Regions from separate parts of the Brevibacillus sp. NRS-1366 genome, predicted to be linked through region 3. Evidence: riboswitches for the same ligand, from Rfam matches in the RefSeq annotation. Region 3 holds a riboswitch; each other region holds the start of a gene.
The links. A riboswitch is a leader RNA that binds a small molecule or an ion and turns the genes downstream of it on or off. The one in region 3 is predicted to bind cobalamin.

Region 1: it holds a riboswitch for cobalamin, as region 3 does, so the genes downstream of both, ACIFQN_RS31350 (ABC transporter substrate-binding protein) here and cobO (cob(I)yrinic acid a,c-diamide adenosyltransferase) in region 3, are expected to answer to the same signal.
Region 2: it holds a riboswitch for cobalamin, as region 3 does, so the genes downstream of both, ACIFQN_RS05050 (ABC transporter substrate-binding protein) here and cobO (cob(I)yrinic acid a,c-diamide adenosyltransferase) in region 3, are expected to answer to the same signal.
Region 4: it holds a riboswitch for cobalamin, as region 3 does, so the genes downstream of both, ACIFQN_RS14980 (energy-coupling factor ABC transporter permease) here and cobO (cob(I)yrinic acid a,c-diamide adenosyltransferase) in region 3, are expected to answer to the same signal.

Annotation. Positions count from the first base shown of each region.
Region 1 is NZ_JBITPN010000054.1:12,808-17,008, reverse strand. It holds gene ACIFQN_RS31355 (FecCD family ABC transporter permease) at 1-348, opposite strand, end outside; gene ACIFQN_RS31350 (ABC transporter substrate-binding protein) at 350-1,345, opposite strand; cobalamin riboswitch at 1,592-1,738, opposite strand; gene ACIFQN_RS31345 (MBL fold metallo-hydrolase) at 1,896-2,849, opposite strand; gene ACIFQN_RS31340 (YbaK/EbsC family protein) at 2,973-3,233, opposite strand; gene ACIFQN_RS31335 (hypothetical protein) at 3,226-3,396, opposite strand; gene ACIFQN_RS31330 (hypothetical protein) at 3,384-3,593, opposite strand; gene ACIFQN_RS31325 (MerR family transcriptional regulator) at 3,782-4,201, opposite strand, start outside.
Region 2 is NZ_JBITPN010000010.1:54,415-58,615, reverse strand. It holds gene ACIFQN_RS05055 (M24 family metallopeptidase) at 1-584, shown strand, start outside; cobalamin riboswitch at 606-814, shown strand; gene ACIFQN_RS05050 (ABC transporter substrate-binding protein) at 1,124-2,158, shown strand; gene ACIFQN_RS05045 (FecCD family ABC transporter permease) at 2,201-3,238, shown strand; gene ACIFQN_RS05040 (heme ABC transporter ATP-binding protein) at 3,235-4,044, shown strand; gene ACIFQN_RS05035 (methyltransferase domain-containing protein) at 4,041-4,201, shown strand, end outside.
Region 3 is NZ_JBITPN010000006.1:30,122-34,322, forward strand. It holds gene cobU (bifunctional adenosylcobinamide kinase/adenosylcobinamide-phosphate guanylyltransferase) at 1-268, opposite strand, end outside; gene cobD (threonine-phosphate decarboxylase CobD) at 265-1,371, opposite strand; gene cobO (cob(I)yrinic acid a,c-diamide adenosyltransferase) at 1,371-1,919, opposite strand; cobalamin riboswitch at 2,061-2,278, opposite strand; gene ACIFQN_RS04030 (hypothetical protein) at 2,484-3,371, shown strand; gene ACIFQN_RS04035 (glutamate synthase-related protein) at 3,448-4,201, opposite strand, start outside.
Region 4 is NZ_JBITPN010000021.1:150,894-155,094, forward strand. It holds gene ACIFQN_RS14965 (energy-coupling factor ABC transporter ATP-binding protein) at 1-568, opposite strand, end outside; gene cbiQ (cobalt ECF transporter T component CbiQ) at 565-1,368, opposite strand; gene ACIFQN_RS14975 (energy-coupling factor ABC transporter substrate-binding protein) at 1,365-1,649, opposite strand; gene ACIFQN_RS14980 (energy-coupling factor ABC transporter permease) at 1,646-2,410, opposite strand; cobalamin riboswitch at 2,565-2,763, opposite strand; gene ACIFQN_RS14985 (quinone-dependent dihydroorotate dehydrogenase) at 2,895-3,986, opposite strand; gene ACIFQN_RS14990 (GerAB/ArcD/ProY family transporter) at 4,132-4,201, shown strand, end outside.

The DNA of each region.
Region 1 (4,201 bases), on a different contig from region 3:
AATAAGGAAAGCAGCACCGACAGCGGAACCAGACGCTACTCCCATTGTATAGGGATCAGCAAGCGAATTGCGCAGCACTCCTTGGAAGCCTGCGCCGGCCAGAGACAGACACGCCCCTACCAATACAGCCAGTACGATCCTGGGAAATCTTACTTTCATCACGATTTGTTCCGATGATTCTGGCCAATTGACGGGTACATACTCGTACAAGCCCGGTACCTGATGAAGCAGGATCAACCATACTTGTGAAAGAGGGAGCTGTGCTGCACCCAGTGAAATACTGATGATCACTGACGCAAGCAAAATAAGGCAGCCCGCTCCTCCCCATACCAATAGACGTCCCTTCATCCTACTTCACCAAGTCAGGATAAATCGCTCTTGCCACGTCAATCAGGCCTTGCGTAATCCGGGGACCTGGACGGGAAAGCGTATTTTGATCCATACCAAAAATCTGTTTATCGCGAATCGCCTTCATTTTTTCCCAGCCGTTTCGCGAAGCGATGATCTCTTCCAGTTTTACTCCTGTCTTCTCGTCAACAATTCCATTTGCGTACAAAATCACATCGGGATCATCCTTCAAAATCTTTTCTTCACTTATTGGATTCCAGCCCTCTGTATCAGACGCGATATTCGTCGCTCCTGCGAGGGTAATGACTTCATCCATGAACTCACCCTTCCCGACTGTCCAGCCTGGGGCAAACTCCATGTACACTTTTTTCTTTTCTTCCGGTTTCACGTTCTTCACTGCGTCTGTCACATACGATATGTCCTTTTTCATTTGGGCAACCAGCTTTTCAGCCTGCTCCTGCTTGTTCGTAACAACGCCCATTGTCAAAATGTTGTTCATGATGTCATCCAGCTTTTTTGGGTGGGTGACATAGACAGGCAGACCGAGCGATTTGAGCTTGTCGGCAACAGGCTTCTCCATAGAGATTCCTCCGACAACGAGATCGGGGCTTTGCGATAGGATCGCCTCTTCATTCGGCTTTACCACTCCACCTACTTTTGGTTTTGCTTTCGCTTCTTCGGGATAATCATCGTAATCAGATACACCGACAACCCTCTCGTTCAGACCTAAAGCAAATAAAATTTCGGTCTCAGCCGTCGACGTTGAGACGATTCGCTCTGGTTGTTTTGGAATGGTTACTTCTTTTCCTGTCGCATCCGTCACCGTGAGTGGATACACCGTTTCTTTTGCGGCACTTGTTGCGGGCTTGGGTTGAGATGCTTCTTGTGCGACTGGGGGTTGTGTATTTGGTGCTGGCTGACTGTTTCCATTTTCAGCGCATCCAACGAGGCTCATCGCGAGCAGAATAGGAATGAATATTGACAACGAACGTTTCATAGTGGGAATCTTCCTTTCTATACTGTGAAGTACGCCAGCTTTTCCTGTATGAGAAAACTCGGCGATACTGAGCCTTTTGGCGACAATAGAGTCGTAGGTGCACTTATACTGGATAAGAATGGGTATAAATTCTTATCTGTATGAAAAAAACCTTTGCTTCCTCATGGGAACCAAAGGTCGGCTGTTCAGGATTGGACAACTGAGATGAATCGTTCCTGAATGGGCCGATCCTTTCCGCGAAGGCGCAGGCACACGAGCAATCAGGCAGGTCTCCTGGCTTACGGCAGTAACGCACCGTTTTACAGTGGCGGGACCGCGCCGGATTTGCACCGGCTTCCCTTTTCACCTCGTTTCCTGTCTAGGAACCAAGGCACCTGTTTGCATAAATACGAGACTTTTGTCGAGCAGATAAGGCTTACCCATCATGATAGCATTCCTCTGCGAAAAAAAGAATGAATATCATAATTCCGCTTGCTCTTTGTATTTGAAAAAGTAAAAACCAAAGTCCATTATCCGACTTTGGCTTCCAGTTAGGGGTAAGGGCACAATTCTACGCTTTTTGTGCCCTATTCTCCAAGTAATCCACGATCCCCATCGAACATACTTGCAAATCCAGCTTCAAGACGCCAAAGACCTCGTGCTGATCGGAAATGCCAACGGAAAGCAAATAATCCGTGACGCGATTCAACAACCGTAGTGTCAGCTCTTTGTATCCTTGGCCTCTCGCCATAACCGTCTCTCCTTCTGAGACAAACACTGGCAGCCATTCTGTCACTTGCCGATAGACGTCCTCTACCTTTTCTGTCCCCCCAAAATGACCAAAGTAAATGCGATCCAGATTGCGCTCCCGATATCGCGCTATGGAATGCAGCATTTCATCAGGGTCAAACTGATTCGGAGAGGTCGAAGGTAAAACGAGATGGATACCATCCTTTCGCAATTGCGGGTAATATACCCCTGCCGTATCTCCAGTGAACATGCCGTTACTGATTGGATCGTAGATGCTGAAATGATGCTTGGCATGACCAGGTGAATCCAAAAATTCCAGCGTGCAGGTAGGCCCAATCGTCAGCGTCTCTTTGTCTGCTTTGATTAGAATGCGATCTTCCGGAACAGGGACGATGGGATCGAAAAACAAATCGAATTGCTCATGGTAGACCGCCCTCGCCCCTGCAATCAGTCGGCTAGGATTAACTAAATGACGAGCTCCTTTTGGATGGACGACGACCTTGGCATTTGGACATTCTTGCAAAAACAAGCCTGCACCACCCGCATGATCCAGGTGAATGTGCGTAACAATGATGTATTTGACCTGATCAGGGGAATACCCCAGCTTTGCCAGTCCAGCGCGGATATGGGGAACGGATGGGCTAGGACCCGTTTCAATCAGGGTTAGCTCCTCTTCTTCTATCACATATGTGCCTGTCCTCTGTGGCTCACCCAAGTCAAAACCGTCAATCAGGTGGATTCGATGTCCCAAATGGAGGGGGTATGTACTTTGCATGGAATCTCACTCCTTCTCTTTACTTAGCCTGTAGCCCGTTGGAATATTTCCACTTTACCATCTATATTTCATCGAAGCGAGACCACAATGTGCACGAGCAATCCGGCCCCTGTGACGCCTTCATCATTTTACAGTGACTACCTGTCCTTTTGTCATTTCAGCTAATTGCTGGGGCGTGAGTCGAAACACGGCTTTCGGATGTCCGGCAGCAGCCCAAATCACCTCATAGGCAAATAGATCCTCGTCAATCAGCGTCTGGATCGAAACGGTGTGTCCAACAGGTGCTACACCGCCTATGACAAAGCCTGTGTGCTCACGGACAAAATCAGCGTCTGCTTTTCCTAGTTTCTCACCGAGCCGCTTTGCCAGTTCTTTTTCATTCACTCGGTTGATTCCACTTGCGACTACAAGAAGAGGCTTGTCCGATCGCGTCTGCTGCCTCTTGCGCCGTCCGCGTGCTATCTGGCAGCTCCACGACCTGATGGGTATACCCTAGCTCCATCAATTTCATTTGCACCTTTTGAGCGCTCTCTTTTAAATGCTCCATGATTGGCTCACTCCTTCAATCGTTATTGGGCACATACATCCTTTACCAAACCGCAAATATTGCAATTGACTGGCAACCAGCTCCCATTCATAAGCAGACGAGGACATGCCCGGAAGAATAACCACTTTCGGTATTCCAGAGCCGCCAAAAAAGAATTCAACTTTTTTGCCTTTAATCATTTCAATCACTCTGCGCATGTGAAAAAAGCCTCCGAATGGATAATAACTCCAGTATAACTTTTTCTCCACATTTTTACATTCTTTACCTATCGTGTTAGGAATCTTGGCTTTTCCTAGCCTTTTGGCGAAGGCTGGGGCTTCATTGAGCTTAAAAAAAGCTGCCCTCTAGAAAGGCAGCGTTCGCGATCACCATTGTTTTTAAACCATTAACACTTCCCCGTATAAATCATGACGGCATCTCTGAGGAATTCAGCAAGACCAGGCTGTTCTTTGTCATAGTACGCCGTGAATCTCGGGTCGTCTACATACATTTGGGCAACTCCAGCATGCGCTTCTTTGCTGTAGCTGTCCCAATAAAAGGTCAGCCATTGTCGGTGCATTTCTGCTACCTTCTGCGCAAGCTCACTGCCAGGATCACCTGATGCAAAAGCTTGGGCGAGAGTCGTGTGAATATCGGCGCCCAACTGCTCCACCCGCGCATACTGCTCTTCTGTCATGTTTTTGATTTTCTTGTTTGCTCTGTCTACTTGTTCGCTTCCATATTTCTCTCGAATTTCTTTGCCATATTGCTTCTCGTTATCGTCTACTAACATTTGTTTGAAGCCTTCGAATTTTTGCTCGTCACT
Region 2 (4,201 bases), on a different contig from region 3:
TGGAAATCGTAGCTGAGCTGGAATACCAGATGAAACGTGTAGGTGCAGAAGGTCCTGCTTTCTCTACAATGGTTTTGGCTGGAGAAAAATCAGCGCTGCCACATGGCAATCCAGGTACTCGTCAGGTTCGGTCAGGGGATGTTTTGCTGTTCGATATCGGGGTAGAGGCAGACGGATATGTGTCGGATATTACCCGTACATTTGCAGTTGGAGAAATTAGTGAGCAGCTTCGCGAGATTTACGAGACCGTTTTAGCAGCCAACGAAGCAGCGATTGCAGAGGTTCGTCCAGGCGTGACGTTCGCCCACCTGGATCAGACGGCAAGAGGTGTGATTGCGGCAAAAGGCTATGGTGAATATTTCATGCACCGCCTAGGACATGGGCTGGGAATGGATGTGCATGAGTACCCATCCGTACATGAACAAAATCAGGAGACGCTCCGACCTGGAATGGTCTTCACGATCGAGCCTGGAATTTATTTGCCAGGTGTAGGTGGCGTCCGGATTGAGGACGATGTGGTCGTAACGGAGAGTGGAGTGGAAGTATTGTCCAGCTTCCCGAAACAATTGACGGTTATCGGCTAATCGCATGCGAAATGTGAATGAACTGAATACGTATTTCATGGTGCTGACTGGATGCGTACATACGCTCCACCAGCTTAATAGGGAAGACCGGTGAAAAACCGGCGCGGTCCCGCCACTGTAACGAGGAGTGCCTAGCTATGAGCCACTGTTCCGCTAAATAAGGGAATGGGAAGGAGGCTATGCGCGTTTGATTCGTAAGCCAGGAGACCTGCCATGAAATCAGATACAATCGACCCACGAGGATGGGGCAGATGTGGAAATAGGCACGAGTCTAGGAACAGGCAAAAAAGCCAGGTCTATAGCTATGTCCACGTTTGTCATGCACCTCCCGGTTGAAACAGGGGGGTGCTTTTTTTGTGCGTCTCAGGATCGCCAATCCATATGTTTCATGGGGGGATAGGGGGAATGTGTAAAACAGATTGCAAAACACAGAGCCTGCTTGTATAGTGATAAAGGGATACAAAACGTAATCATTACGATTTGAAAAAGCCAATACGATACTATTCGTGTTGAGTAGAATGCAGAGGGGTATACGTCAAATGAAAAAAATATTCGGAGGATTTTGGGTGGCTGCATGGATGGCGATCATGCTTGTCGTATCGGCATGCAGCCCGCAAACACCTGCTGCAACAAGCACAGGTGACACAAAGACAGGAGTGGAGCAGCAAGCCAAAACGGACCAACCCACTGAACAGACGGCAGAAAATAAACCTGTCACGATTACGACGAATGGCATTGAAATGACTTATCCCGAAGCACCGAGGCGCGCTGTAACACTAAACCAACACGTGACCGAGATCATGCTTGCCCTGGGGCTTGCGGATAGAATGGTCGGAACAGCGTACTTGGACGATCAAATCCTGCCAGAATTAAAAGAAGCATATGACAAGGTGCCTGTTTTATCCGATAAATATCCAAACAAGGAAGTGATGATGGCAACTAATCCAGATTTTGTCTATTCCGGGTGGAAAAGTGGTTTTGGAGATAAAGGTGTAGGCTCTATGGAGGATTTGGAAAAGGCCGGAATCAAATCGTATTTGCAGGAGTCCTCCAATAAGCCAGGGCCAACAGTGGATGATGTTTTCGCAGACATTCAAAACATCGGAAAGATTTTCCGCATAGAAGATAAGGCAAATGAATTGATTGGGAAAATGAAGCAAGAGATAGACCAGACTGTGAGCAAAATCGGCACGGTGGACAAGCCGCTCAGCGTGTTTGTTTATGACAGCGGTGAGGATCAACCGTTTACGGCAGCAAACAACTACATGACTTCCTTGATCAGGCTGGCTGGCGGCAAAAATATTTTTGATGATATTCAGAAAGGTTGGGCAGAGGTTAGCTGGGAAGAAGTGGTGAATCGCAAACCAGATGTAATAGTCGTTGTAGACTACGGGGACAAAACCGTGGAGCAAAAAAAGAATCTGTTGCTGACAAAACGGGAGATCGCAGATATTCCTGCGATCAAAAATCAACGATTGGTCGTTTTGCCGTTGTCGGCTGCTTCGGAAGGGGTTCGTGCACCTATCGCTTTGAAAATTTTAGCAGAAGGACTCTATCCGGAGAAATTCAAATAAGAAAGACTCCTAAAGGAGGGAATGACTCTGCATAGGATCAAAATGCCTTTTACCATCATCGGTCTGCTCGTCTTGCTGGTACTCTCTATTACAATCGCCGTAACATTGGGATCTGTTGAGATTAATCCGGCGACTGTATGGAAGATCGCTTTGTCGCATGTGCCTGGGATCAGCAAATGGATCTTCGTTGATTGGTCCAAAGGCGAACAAACCATCATCTGGGATATCCGTTTTCCGCGAGTGCTCTTGGGTGCTGTTGTAGGGGCCGGACTTTCTGTGGTAGGTGTAGCTATCCAGTCTCTGGTTCGCAACTCCTTGGCAGACCCGTACATACTGGGTGTTTCTTCAGGCGCATCGGTAGGGGCGACCTTGGCGATTCTTTTTGGAGCCTTCAGCATGTTTGGGCAATATGCGCTGTCGCTTGGGGCATTTACAGGAGCGCTTCTGGCTATCCTGCTCATATTCACGCTGTCTCGCATAGGGGGGCAAAACTCTACAGTGCGCTTGCTCATGTCAGGCATCGCCATTTCTGCGATATTGTCAGCAATCACCAGCCTGATAATCTTTTCCGCACCAAACGAGCATGGAATTCGCTCTGTCCTCTTCTGGATGAGTGGAAGCTTGGCGGGAGGAAAGTGGGAATACTTGACCATCCCGACACTGATTGTGGTGATTTGCCTCTTAGTCCTGCTGACACAGTATCGTTCGCTCAATGCCATGCTGATGGGGGAAGAATCGGCAGGTACGCTGGGGGTTAATACGGCCCAATTTCGCAAACTGCTTTTGCTGATTACTGCGATGCTCACCGGAGTGATCGTAGCCATTAGTGGAGCGATCGGGTTTGTCGGATTGATGATGCCGCATATCGTGAGAGTCATCGTCGGGTCAGATCATCGCCGTGTCCTGCCCGTCAGCGCATTGCTCGGAGCCATCTTCCTGATTTGGGCAGATGTCATAGCCCGGTTAGCCTTCGCACCCGAAGAGTTGCCGATTGGAATTATCACTGCGCTGTGTGGCGGTCCGTTTTTTATTTGGCTAATGTTACGCAGTTCTTATTCCTTTGGAGGTAGCGGGCGATGAAACTGGTTGCAGAAAACATATCCGTCGAGCTGGAGAAAAAAACAATCTTGTCCCAGGTTGGTATGGAAGTAGAAGCAGGCGAGTTTGTCGGGTTGATTGGGCCAAATGGCAGCGGGAAATCTACCCTGCTAAAAAGCATTTATCGCGCGATGAAGCCGAATGCCGGGTGGATTTCGCTGGATGGCGACGATGTCTACCAACTGTCAGCACGAGAAAATGCTCAGCGGATGGCTGTAGTGCGTCAAGAATCATCTGTCGAGTTTGATTTTTCGGTTATGGAGATCGTCTTGATGGGGCGCTCTCCTCATAAACGGCTTTTTCAGTCTGACTCAGAAGAAGATAGTCGGATTTGTGGGGAAGCGCTCGAACGGGTAGGCATGGAAGCCTACGCAACCAGAAGCTTTTTCAGTTTGTCAGGGGGAGAGAAGCAGCGTGTCTTGATTGCCAGAGCATTGGTTCAACAAGCGAAGTTTCTTGTTCTAGACGAACCGACGAATCATTTGGATGTTCGCTATCAGCTGCAAGTGATGGATTTAGTCAGGACGCTCGGAATTACCGTCCTCGCCGCGCTGCACGACCTCAATATCGCAGCGATGTACTGTGACCGGCTATTCGTCATAAACGGGGGAAAAATGATCGCTTCAGGTCCGCCGGAAGAAATCCTTCGTCCCCGCTTGATCCGCGATGTATTTGGGGTAGAGACCGAAGTAACAACCCATCCCATCACTGGCAAAAAGCACGTCTACTTTTTCTCGGAAGCTTGCAGAATCAAGCAATCGCCGCAGGAGGTATCCAAAGCATTATGAGTGTGTACAGTTGCAAGGTATGCAAGTTCCGTTATGATGAATGGCTAGGTGATACGAAAAATGGCGTCCCTCCATGGGTGCCTTTTCCACATCTGCCGGGGTCGGTGTGCACGACCTGTGGAATGCAGGGAGAAGAACGCCATCTTCCCTTGGCAGA
Region 3 (4,201 bases):
TGCTTACCCAGGTGGAGAGACAGTCAATCAGCACGACATCATAGCCCTTACTGCCTGCAGCATAGTCCGTTAATCGCTCTCCTACCTCGACACAGCCCCACTCCCTCGGGCGGCGCTTCTGATGCAGCTCAATTCTTGTACGCATTTCATCATCCCATACCTGACCTGTCGCTACGTACAAGACGCGATTGCCTGTAGCCTCTGCCAGCTCCTCGGCATAACGGCTTTTTCCTGAGCGGACACCGCCGGTTACCACAATCAGACTCAAAGCTGTCCACTTCCTTCCGCGTTTACCTCACGCAGGGCAGCTATCAGCCTTTCGTTCTCCTCCCTACTGCGTACAGCGATTCGCACATCACGGTCAGTCAGGCCGGGATACATCGCACAGCTGCGGATCAAGACTCTTTTTCTGCCCAGGCGAGCCTGCAATTGTTCTGCTGTCAAATTCTCAGGTGATCGAAGCAACAGAAAGTTTGCCTCTCCCGGCCATACTTTCCATCCCAGTTCCTGCCCGATGATTTCCGACAAATAGGCCCGCTCGTTTGCAACCAGTGTACGTGTCCTGTTTTCGTACTCCGTCTCTTGAAGGCACAGCTCTCCCGCGAGCAGTGCCAAGGAATTGACGCTCCAGCTCACCTGTTTTTGGCTCATCCGCCTGATCACATCCGGATGAGCGATTGCATATCCGAGACGAAGCCCGGGAATGGCGTACATTTTAGTCATCGAGCGCATCAAAATGACACGGGGAAACTGTTCGAGCTGGCTCGCTAGCGTAAACTGCCGCTTCTCTTCTACAAAATCGAGAAACGCCTCATCCACAATGAGCCAGGTATCCGTCTCGTCCGTCCAGCGAGCCATTTGCAGAAGCTCCTCGGGTTGATACAAAATCCCTGTCGGATTGTTCGGCGATCCGACAAACACCAGGTCTGCCTGATCAAACAGGGTGTACAGCTCTCCCCTATCCGGCTTGTATCCATTTTCTTCTTGGCCGTAGCAACCAATGACACTAGATCCAAACTGTTTGGAGAGTTGCGCGTATTCGGAAAAGCAAGGATAGACCACCCCGACCGTTTGCGGCTGCAAGCCGAGAATCGCGAGCGCCATCGCTTCCGCTGCTCCATTTGCTGGCAAAAGCCACTCTTCGGCTATCCCAAGGCTCAAAGACAGTGCCTTGCGAAAAGAACGATGCCCCGGATCCGGGTAGCGAACAACCGCAGACAGCGAAGCCAGCAGAATCTCCTTGACGCTGACTGGCATTCCCAGTGGATTGATATTGGCGCTGTAATCGAGGAAATCACCAGGCGGAACACCGAAGCGCTGGGCTGCCGTCAGCAAATCGCCGCCGTGTCCGAATGTTTCTACGATGCCCATCAAAATTCTACCCCCAGCACAGCCGGGATTCCCTCATTGTAGTAATGTTTGATTGGCTTCATTTCTGTAACCAGATCGGCCATGTCCATAATCTCCTGCTTGGCGCTTCGTCCCGTGATTACGAGGTGAATATGGCGCGGTCTGCTCTGGATGGTCTCCAGCACATCTGCAAGCGGCAACACGTCATCAATCGGAAAGCGATCAATCGCAAGCGCATTGTTCAGCTCATCCAAAATAACCACATCGTACTCTCCGCCAAGCAGCTTCTCACGTGCGAAGCTCCACGCTTCTTTTAGGGCAGCCCGATGCTCTTCGGGAGTTTTTGTCCAGGTGAAACCGACACCTTTTTGCACGATTTCAATGCCTAGCCGATCAAAAATGATCTTTTCTCCGTAGGTGCGTTCTGGTGACTTGATGAACTGAATCATCAATACTTTTTTTCCACGGCCAGTTGCTCGTACAGCCAGCCCAATTGCCGCTGTTGTTTTTCCCTTGCCGTCACCGGTATAGACCAAAAGCAATCCTCGCTTGTTGTCTTGCTGACTCAACAAAGCCACCCCCATATAGTGGAATTCCCTTGCGCAAACAAATAAAAAACGCTTTGTTCTCCCTTTACCATGCAAGGAAAACAAAGCGCGGATAGCATACTGCCACAATCCTCACCTTTTCCTTTGACCCGAAGGAAATCAGTGCAAACACAAAAACAGGCAGGTCTCCTGGCTTGAGGATCATCGCTCTTCTTCTCCTTCCCGCACCCATGTGGGCAGTGGATGGCATCGTTGCCATGAAGAACAGCTACTCTCTTACAGTGGCGGGACCGCGTTGGTTTTTCACCAATCTTCCCTTTTAACCCTGCTCCCGCGAAAAAGGTTTCGCAGTAACAAGGACCTGTTTGTATATCGTATTCAAATGTCGCTTGCTGCTATGACAAGCACTTGATCTAATAATAGCAAATGCTGGTGCGGATTCAAGCAAAAGCTTGGCGGAATGTGTATATAAAAACACAAATCCATCCCTAGACCGATACTGATTTCAATCTGCCTCCCGTTATTTCAGGATTCCGGTCGCTGTAAAATGAGAGTACCAAATCCTTACAGAGAGGGGATACAAGCATGAAGACGCCATCCGTTTATGCCGGGCATCCGGCAGTCAGGTTTTTTGAAGGAGAAAAATGGTTAGTGATCACAGGGCTTCTCGGTTTTTTGCTTGCGGGGATTTGCGCGATCTGGGTCATGCTCTACGGAGGTGTGGTGGAGCCAAAGGGCGATGTATCGAAAGCCTTTTCCTTTAATGCCGCACTTGGCCTATTTCTTTTGTCGACGGCGGCGATTGTTCCGTTTTCTGCGATGAAAACGAGAAGCAGAGCTTTCTTTCGCTGGTCTTACATCGCGCTCGCTCTCTACTCTTACGGAGCGGAAACAATGCAAAATTTTCGCGGCGTTGACCCGAGGTTCGTTAAAAATGGCACACCCTTCGATGTTGCTGTTGGTTCGATTTTTACTTTTGTAGCTTTACTCCTGGTCCTTTTTTATGTGCTCTTCGCCGCTTCTTTTTTTCGTAGAAAAGCCTATTTACAAAGTCCAGAGCTGGTAGTGGGTATCCGTTATGCAATGATCGCCATCATGCTTTCTTTTACGGCAGGCGTCTGGATTTCTTTCAACCAAGGTCGCTTCGTCGGGCTGCAGGGAAATATTATTTGGCTGCACGGTCTTGGCTTTCACGCGTTGCAAGCAGTACCTTTCGTCGCTTGGTTAAGCACACGCAAAAGGCATTTATCCCTTGGATACAAACGCTTGATCCATGTAAGCGGCATCGCTTATTTGCTCGGTTTAGTAGCGGTCGGCTGGCAAACGTTTCTTGGACACGCCATTCTGGAATGGTCTGTCCTGCCGCTTCTCGCCACCTGCTGTTTTTTGATTGCCTTCATGCCCGCAGTGATTCTGCTCCGCCAAAAAGATATATCGCAGAAAACGCGCCATGCGTTTGGCATTCGCTCGTAAGGACTCCATATTTTAAAAATAAAAGGTGGGCAACCTCTGTTGTCCACCTTTCGCCATGGAAAAGCTCGAGTCCCTATCACCTGGAAACCTCCGGATACGGAAACAGATCCACCACCCGTATGCTCTCACCGCTTTCATTTGTAAAAACGACATGCTCTCTTCTCAATTCTCGCGGACTTTCCAGACCACAGGCTGCTGCCAAAGAGAACAGGCCTTCCCTCAATTGAAGGATATAGTTCATGACACGCCACTGCTTTTCTTCAGGGACTAATGCTTCCTGATACTTGGAATCAGTCGTAGTGATCCCGGTCGGGCACTTGCCCGTATGACATTGCAGTGCCATAATGCAGCCATTTGCCATCATGAAACCGCGCGCCGAGCTGACGCAATCCGCACCAAGTGCCATCGCGATTGCTACTTTATCCGCTGTAATAAGCTTTCCGGAGGCAAAAATTTTTAACCGATCGCGCACCCCGAATTTCCTCGCTGTATCATCGAGAATGATTAAGGCTGGATAAAGTGGCAACCCCATGCCGTCAGCCATCGCTTTAAACGTCGCACCGGACCCTCCCTCAGAGCCATCCACGGTAATGAAATCCGGGTATATATCCAGTTTGAGCATTGTCTCAAAGAATGGTTCAAGCCGCTTCGGATCGCCGACGACGATCTTCACGCCTACAGGCTTTCCCCCCGCTTCCTGCAGCGTCCCAATGAACCGCAACGCTTCCTCCGGATTGGTGAGAAATTCAAAGCGATTTGGCGAATTGACCGTTTTTCCCACAGGCACCAAGCGGGCTGCCGCAACCTTTTCGGTAACCTTTGTGCCCTCG
Region 4 (4,201 bases), on a different contig from region 3:
GATGGATTTGATCCAGCTCTCGGAGTAAGTTTTTCGTTTGGTAACGATCGAGATAGGCTGTCGGTTCATCTAGTAGCAGCAATTGCGGCTCCAGGACCATGACTCCTGCCAGTGCGAGCCGCCGTTTTTGCCCCAGACTCAGGTGATGGATGGGCACATCTGCGAGCTCTCTCATCCCGAACACGTCCAGGATATTCTCTACCTTTGCTCGAATTACCTCTGGCGGCAGGTTGCGGTTGCACAAGCCATACGAAATATCCTCCGAGACTGTGCTGGCGATCAATTGATGCTCGGGGTCTTGAAAGACCAGACCTACTCGCTGTGTCATCTCCTGCAAAGCTGAGCGCTTGTAAACGAATGGTTTGCCTCTCCATGAGACCTGTCCTGTCTGTGGCTGGATAATTCCATTTCCGTGTAGAAAGAGTGTGGACTTGCCACAGCCATTGCGCCCGAGAAGGACACATTTTTTCCCCTCGGGAATCCCAAAGGTCACCCCTCGCAGGACTGGTCCCCTGCCACCTGGATACGTATAGTGCAGATCATTAAACGCCAATAACCACGAAGTCAAAACCCCCAACCTCCTGTCCACCACTCAAGCACAATCAGCATGATACACCCCGCTGCCGACTCCCATTCATATCGGGGTGAGCGGGAATGCGTATGCAAACTGAGTACGTCAAAACTATCTGAGAATCCTCTGGCTGCCATACCCTTGTACAGCGCTTCGTACTTGCGCATGGCCCGAACAAACAACTGAGTTGCCAGCATCCCTACATCACGCAGCATTGCTTTGAATCCCTGATGACCACCACGTGAACGCTGCGCAATCCACAATTGATAGGACGTTTGCAGCAGGACAAAGATAAAGCGGTACATGATCATCAATAAATCAGTCAGAATGGAAGGTATCCCGATCCGCCGTAATACCTGCAAAATTTCTGCGAACGGCACAGTAAACAAGATCAATGAAAAACAGCTAAGGCTTGCCATCGTCCTCCAAAATAGCACGGCCACCTTGTTAACAGCCGTAGGAGAGACATAGAACAAATAAGACCCGAGCTTCCATGATACCAGCACCTCTACTGATGGTGTTGCCACTCCCATTTTGATCCAATCAATCAATAAAGCAGGCAGACCAGCTACAAAAAAAGAAAGCGACAGCAGCAAAAACAGCAAATAGGAACGCACAGGGATGCGGGCATATCCAACGACCCACACCCCTATCCAAATAAAGACGAGCATTTGTACCAGCCAATGACCCAAGAGAACAAGCAGCAGCAGCACACTGCCGAATAAAAGCTTATGTTCTGGCGGCAGGTGCCTCAATTGATTTTGGTAGGAAAGGGAATCGAGCTGCTGCCAATTCATTTTTTCGACTTATCCAGCCGTCCCTTGTACAATCCCATCGCATATCCGATAACACCTGCACCCAATGCGGCTTGGACAGCAAACAACAGACTCTCTGTTTCGCCCCCTGGCGGCTCCAAAAGCGGCTGGAACCACGGCTCATATGTAGGTGAAATTTCCTTGATGGCTTCCTCTGCTGCACCATCGGCGCCACCGAATTCCGAATCCTGAACCAATAGCAGCGGCAGCACCGCTAGTACTACTACTCCCAAGAGTAACAGCCAGTTTAATCCCTTTTTCACAGCGATTCCTCCCGTTTTAAAAGCCGTAATTGGGACAGCTCTTTTGCATTGTAAGATTGCAACCAGTTCCAGACAAGTACGGTCAAAAGACCCTCACTGATCGCCAAAGGAATCTGGGTAAAAGCAAAGATGCCGGCAAATTTGGCAAACGAGGCGAGAACCCCACCCGATTCCGCTGGGAACGCCAGAGCCAATTGAATCGAGGTAACTACGTAGGTAGCCAAATCGGCCAAGGCCGCTGCCGCAAAAACAGCAAGACGTTGCCCGCCATTCACACGCATAATCAAGCGATAGATTCCGTATGCCACCATCGGGCCGACTACAGCCATGGATACGGCATTTGCACCCAGTGTAGTCAAGCCTCCGTGCGCCAATAGAAGCGCCTGGAACAACAACACCAAGCTGCCCAGAACAGACATCGCCAGAGGACCGAACATGATGGCGCCCAGACCAGTTCCGGTCGGATGTGAACTGCTCCCCGTCACAGAAGGAATTTTAAGTGCCGACAATACAAAGGCAAATGCCCCTGACACACCCAGGAGCAATTTCATTTCTGGATGTTCTTTTACAATCTTTTGGATCGAGCGCAACCCGAGAATAAAAAATGGCAAGAAGACTACCCACCAAAACAGCGCCCAGGAAAAAGGCAAATACCCTTCCATAATGTGCATTGCATGCCCTGTCTGAGGTTCATTCACTAAAAAATAAAAAACAAATCCGGCAATCAATAGGCATGTAGAAATGATCCGAGACCGATTCATTCGACTTCCTCCTTCTCTTTCTTCCTTTAACGTACGAATCGAATGTACAAAAAAAATCCCATCTACACGAAGACGAGATTTGCGCGCACAAAACAATAGACCAAAACCTTTCAGCCATATTGTCTCGTAATCACCGCTCCTTTCCGCGAAGGTAATCGGGTGTGGCTTATAGGTAGGTCTCCTGGCTTCCAGATCCATGCGCTCTTTGTCCTTCCCCATATAAATATGAGTGGTTTCCTTTCAAAGAGAACTCCCTGGTTACAGTGGCGGGACCGCTCGGGATTTTCACCCGATTCCCTGTTACCCTTTATGTTTCGCATATACATAAAGGCACCTAAGGCCAACGATATCAAATTTTCGGACAATAAATAATTGTCCACTTTCATTATAACCAAAAGGTGGGTAAAGAAAAAGAGAGGAAAACAAGGGAAGCGAGCCGAGAAGCTGCGCAAATGACAGCATCGGCTCGCTCATTGATTATCTGCTATGATTTTGCATCTACCCCAATTACTTCACTTATATGGGTAAATCCATCCCGCTTCATCAATTGCAGCAGCTTTTTATTGATTTGCTTGGCAATACCAGGGCCCTGGTAGATCATGCCGGTGTATACCTGAATAAGACTCGCACCTGCACGAATTTTTTCGTAAGCATCCTCACCCGTAAAAATACCGCCTACTCCAATGACGGGGACCTTGTCGCCCACTTCCTGATAAATCTCTTTTACCCAAGCAGTAGAGCGTTCTGTAAGTGGCCTTCCGCTCAATCCTCCTGCTTCTTCGGCATATCGATGAGCTTTGACCACTTCACGGGACAGAGTCGTATTCGTGGCAATAATCCCGGAAATGCCCTCCTCGACAGCTGCTTGCACCACATCCCGCATTTGCTCATCTGACATGTCAGGAGCGACTTTTAAGAGAATGGGTTTTCGCTTCACTCCGCGGACCTCCATCTCCGCGGCTTTTTCTCGCACAGTACGAATGAGCACACGCAAGCTCTCTGTCTCCTGCAAATCTCGGAGATTAGGCGTATTCGGTGAGCTGATGTTAATTACGAAATAATGTCCGTACGCATAGAGCATGTCCATGCACTTGCTATAATCGCTGGCAGCTTCTTCGTTCGGAGTCAGCTTGTTTTTTCCGATGTTGATGCCGATAGGAATGTCAGAATAAGCGTAGTCAATCAGGCGCTGAGAAGCCAAATACGCGCCCTGGTTATTGAATCCCATTCGATTGATGAGAGCTTGATGCTCAGGAAGGCGGAATGCTCGCGGTTTGGGATTGCCTGGCTGACCTTGCGGAGTGAGTGTTCCTACTTCCACAAATCCGAACCCTAAAGCACCCAAGCCATGGTACACTTCCGCATTTTTGTCAAAACCGGCAGCCAGACCTACCGGATTGGGGAACGTTAGGCCCCAGAGCTTTGTTTCCAAACGCTCATCTTTTCGTTGGTACATCATTTTCAACACACTTTTGCCTGGAGCCAAATCCTGCGCCAGCTTCAGGGCATGAATCGTCTTCTCATGAATCTCTTCTGTATCCTGCTGAAACAGATACTTTCGTATAAGCTGATACATCTGGTTGCACTCCTCGCTCCGTTTTACCTCATTGTAGAATACCACACTTTGTGTAAGGTGGGTAAGCTTTATACGTGATACATATTTCCAGGCTGGCAGGCAAATCATAACAACACCACCAATCATGGAGGTGAAAAGAGCCGCTATGAAAGTGGACGGAAAGATCGGGATTGGCCAAGCAATCATGATGATTATGCTGACAGTGGGAATCTCCA